Regions from separate parts of the Achromobacter sp. CSND-B12 genome, predicted to be linked through region 2. Evidence: predicted binding sites of a transcription regulator. Region 2 holds the regulator's gene; the other holds the start of a gene.
The links. The regulator LexA, encoded in region 2, represses DNA repair genes until DNA is damaged. The targets are predictions, from matches to a motif close to ACTGTATNNNNATACAGT.
Positions count from the first base shown of each region.

Region 1 (2,457 bases), 4.5 Mb from region 2:
AACCCGGGCAAGCCGCGGGTCAGTCGAACAACGACAGCTGGCCAGCGACCATGGCGCGCAACTGGCGCGCACCGCGCCCGTAGGCGCCGGCCGCCGGCGCGGCACTGGCAAAAGGGACCCCTGAAGACGCTTTCGCGCCAGCCGGGGATGGAAAAACGGGGATATCAGCCATATTGGCGCCCGGGCCGAACAAGGCGGCGGATGCGCCAACCGGCGCAGGCGGCTGGAAGCGGTCGCAGTCGAGCGCCAGGCGATGGCGGTTCAGGCCAAGCTTGCGGGTGGCCACGGCAAAGCGCTGGCGCAGCAGGTCGGCCCAGATGCCGGTGCCGCGCATGCGCGAACCGAAGTTGGGATCGTTGCGGCGGCCGTTGCGCAGGTCTTCGATGCGGTGCAGCACGCGCTGGGCGCGGTCGGGGTGATGGGCGTTGAGCCAGTCCTCGAACAGGGTTTTGACTTCCCAGGGCAGGCGGATGACGGTGTAGCTGGCGTAGTGCGCGCCCGCCGCCTTCGATTCCTGCAGGATGTGTTCCATGGCGTCATCGTTGATGAACGGGATTACGGGCGCCACCAGCACGCCGACCGGCACCCCGGCGGCGGTGAGGTTGCGCACGGCCTCCAGGCGGCGCCAGGGGGCCGCGGCGCGCGGCTCCAGCGTGCGGGCCATGCCGGCGTCGAGCGTGGTGATGCTCATGTAGACGACCACCAGATTCTGTTCGGCCAACGCCGCCAGGAGGTCGAGGTCGCGCGCCACCAGGGCGTTCTTGGTGACGATGGTGACTGGGTGGCGGGTTTCGAGCATCAGCTCGAGCATGCCGCGCGTCAGGCGCCAGTCGCGCTCGATGGGCTGGTAGGCGTCGGTGGCCGATCCGATGTTGATGGGCGACGGCTTGTAACCCGGACGGCTGATTTCCGCCCGCAGCGCCTCCACGGCGTTGGCCTTGGCCACCAGCCGCGTCTCGAAATCGAGGCCGGGGGAGTAGCCCAGGTAGGAATGGGTCGGGCGGGCATAGCAATAGACGCAGCCATGCTCGCAGCCACGGTAGGGATTGACGGCGACGTCAAAGGGGATATCGGGCGAATCGTTGCGCGACAGGATCTTGCGGGCCTCTTCGGCCGTGACGGCGGTCTTGGGCGCGGCGGGCGTCCGGCGGTCGTCGGGCAGGATGGGGATGACGGCGGCCGCAGGCGTAACGGCGGCATCGGCCTGGTCTACCAGGCCGAGCGTGTCGGACGCGCCGTCGGGAGAATTATTAGGGACAGCATCGACGAAATCTGCCGGGAGGCCCGAAGCGGACCAGCCATCGTCGACCTGCACGCGGTCATCTTTCTGGAAGCGATGCCGAACATTAGTAACCGCACCCCGACCGCGCAAGGCGGCGGGGGCGGCAGCCGGGGACCCAGAACCGGCGGGAAAAGAATGATCGGTGCGTGCCATGAAAACTACTGTACAAAAACACAGTGGTTTTGACAAGCACCAAAAGCCTTTCCGTAAGACAGCCCCACTTTACCGCAAGACGAAGACGGCGTCCGGAGAATTCGATTTCATCTTGCGATATCGCCCGAAAAGCCGCGCCAGCATTGGGTTTGGAATAAAAACAACACCGTAGAAACAGGCTCGGCCGAGGCGTTTCCGCCCCGGCTTGCGGTTTACCGCAGCATGCCCGCCGCCGCGGTCTGATGCGTGGCTTCGTCGATCAGGATGAATGCCCCGGTGGCGGGTACATCCGCATATCGATCGATCGCCAACGACTCGCGCGTGGTGAACGTGACGCGGCCGATGTCGTTCATGCGCAGCGTGCCTTCGGTGTTCTCCACTTCCTGCAATTCATGGATGTCGCGATGCGTGAGCACCGCGCGGATCTTCGCCGACGTCAGGCGCGTACCGTGCTTGAGCAAATACTTGCGCGCCGGGTTGAGCGCCTGCGCGTCGAGCCAGCACAGCTCGGCCTCGAACTCGCGCGCCACCTGCGCCGGCGCCGATGCATGCACGATCACGTCGCCACGCGACACGTCGACATCGCGGTCGAGCACCAGCGTGACCGAATCGCCCGCCACCGCTTCATCCAGCGCGCGATCGAACAACCGCACCTCCTGCACGCGCGCGGTCACGCCCGAAGGCTGCACCGCGATCTCGTCACCCGGACGCAGCACGCCGCTGGCAATGCGGCCCGCGTAGCCGCGGAAATCATCCTTGAGGCTGCCGTCGTGGCGCGCCACCCATTGCACCGGAAAGCGCAGCGGCCCGGCGCGGCCATCGGCCGCCAGATCGAGCGATTCCAGCAGCGTCAGCAGCGGCTGGCCCGTGTACCAGGGCGTCTTGTCCGACAACGTCACCACGTTGTCGCCGTTCAGCGCCGACAACGGCAGCGCGTCGAAGTGCGCGATGCCGAGCTTGCCCGCCAGGTCGGCGTAGGCGTCGCGGATGCGCTCGAACACGGCGGGGTCCCAGTCCACCAG
Region 1 is NZ_JBREGJ010000001.1:5,001,555-5,004,011, reverse strand. It holds gene ACUTAG_RS23505 (PA0069 family radical SAM protein) at 20-1,435, opposite strand; gene ACUTAG_RS23500 (sulfate adenylyltransferase subunit 1) at 1,648-2,457, opposite strand, start outside.
Region 1: the regulator LexA is predicted to act here: its motif matches at 1,443-1,460, upstream of ACUTAG_RS23505 (PA0069 family radical SAM protein).

Region 2 (2,457 bases):
CGACCTGACCATGTTCATCAGCTCGTCGTTCTCGAAGTCGTTCTCGCTGTACGGCGAGCGCGTCGGCGCCCTGACGGTCGTGGCCGGCAGCAAGGACGAAGCCACCCGCGTGCTGAGCCAGCTCAAGCGCGTCATCCGCACCAATTACTCCAATCCGCCCACCCACGGCGGCACGATCGTCTCCACGGTGCTGAACTCGCCCGAACTGTTCGCCATGTGGGAAGAGGAACTCGGCGCCATGCGCGACCGCATCCGCCTGATGCGCAAGCAGCTGGTCGAGAAGATCAAGGAACACGGCGGCAAGCAGGACTTCAGCTTCGTGCTGCAGCAGCGCGGCATGTTCTCGTACTCGGGCCTGACCTCGGCCCAGGTCGACCGCCTGCGCGAAGAGCACGGCGTCTACGCCGTCTCCAGCGGCCGCATCTGCGTGGCCGCGCTCAACAGCGGCAACATCGACCAGGTGGCCAAGGGCATCGCCGCGGTGCTCTAAGACTCAGCGCCAGCGTCACCCCCAAACGGGACCTTCGGGTCCCGTTTTCATTGCCTGTCACAAAACCATGCCCGATCAACGCTTGCTTTTTTGCGTTATGTCCCCCAGAATGCCGCTGTATATATGTACAGTCCGACACCCAACGGATCATCGCCATGGCCAGCAAACTCACTGATCGTCAACAGCAAATCCTGGACCTCATCCGGCAGACCGTCGCGCGCACCGGCTTTCCGCCCACCCGCGCCGAAATCGCCCAGGCCCTGGGATTTCGCTCGCCCAACGCGGCCGAAGACCATCTGAAGGCCCTGGCCCGCAAGGGCGCCATCGAACTCACGGCCGGCGCCTCGCGCGGCATCCGCCTGAAGGACAACTCCTCGACGCCGTCCCAGGCGCCGTTGCCCCTGCCCGGCCTGGCGCAGCTGCTGCTGCCGCTGGTGGGCCGCGTGGCGGCCGGCAGCCCTATCCTGGCCACCGAACACGTCGAACGCGAGATCGGCGTCGATTCCAGCCTGTTCGCCCAGGCGCCGGACTACCTGCTCAAGGTGCGCGGCATGAGCATGCGCGACGCCGGCATCCTCGAAGGCGACCTGCTGGCCGTCAAGAAAGCGTCCGAGGCCCGCAACGGCCAGATCGTGGTGGCCCGGCTGGGCGACGACGTCACCGTCAAGCGCCTGCAGCGCCAGAATGGCCGCATCGAACTGCTGCCCGAGAATCCCGACTTCAACGTCATCGTGGTCGAAGCCGACCAGGAATTCGCGCTGGAAGGCATTGCCGTTGGACTGATCCGTCCGCACGCGCTGCACTGATCCTTCCGCCCCAACCTGGCGCCCGCCCGACGGCCGCGCCAAAAAACAAACCCCGCTTGCGCGGGGTTTATTTTTGACGGCGCCCCTCGCGGGGCGCCGTGGGCCGGACATCAGTGCTTGAGCACCGGATCCGTGGAACCCGGTTCGGCCGGCTTGGCGACCAGCGGTTCCTTGACCGCTTCGTCTTCAGCCAGCGGCTCCGGCAGGCGTTCCAGGGCCAGCTCCAACACCTTGTCGATCCAGCGGACCGGCACGATCTCGAGATGGTTCTTGACGTTGTCCGGGATCTCCGCCAAATCCTTGACGTTTTCTTCCGGGATCAAGACCGTCTTGATGCCACCGCGGTGGGCGGCCAGCAGCTTTTCCTTCAGGCCGCCGATCGGCAGGACTTCGCCACGCAGCGTGATCTCGCCGGTCATGGCAACGTCGGCGCGCACCGGGATGCGCGACAGCGCCGACACCATGGCCGTGGTGATCGCGATACCGGCGGACGGACCGTCCTTGGGCGTCGCGCCTTCCGGCACGTGCACGTGCATGTCGTGCTTCTCGAACACGCTGTCGGCAAAGCCCAGGCGACGCGCCCGCGAGCGCACCACGGTGCGGGCCGCCTCGACCGATTCCTTCATCACGTCGCCCAGCGAACCGGTGCGTTGGATCACGCCCTTGCCGGGCATGTCCGCCACTTCGATCGTGAGCAGGTCGCCACCGACTTCCGTCCAGGCCAGGCCGGTCACCTGACCGATCTGGTTTTCCTTTTCGGCCATGCCGAAGGTGTAGCGGCGCACGCCGAGGTAGTCGCTGAGGTTCTCGCCCGTGACGTTGACCGGCTTGAGTTCGAAGGTCTTGCCTTCGGCCTTGGCGCGGTCGCTCTGGGTCAGCAGCTGCTTGATCACCTTGCGGCAGATCTTGCCCACTTCGCGTTCGAGCGCACGCACGCCGGCTTCGCGGGTGTAGTAGCGCACGATGTCGCGCAGCGCGCTGTCGTCGACGGTCAGCTCGGTATCCTTGACGCCGTTGTTCTTCATCAGCTTGGGCAGCAGATGGTCGCGGGCGATGTGGATCTTTTCTTCCTCGGTGTAGCCGGACAGGCGGATCACTTCCATCCGGTCCAGCAGGGCCGGCGGAATGTTCAGCGTGTTGCTGGTGGCCACGAACATGACG
Region 2 is NZ_JBREGJ010000001.1:482,392-484,848, forward strand. It holds gene ACUTAG_RS02140 (amino acid aminotransferase) at 1-490, shown strand, start outside; gene lexA (transcriptional repressor LexA) at 646-1,296, shown strand; gene lon (endopeptidase La) at 1,407-2,457, opposite strand, start outside.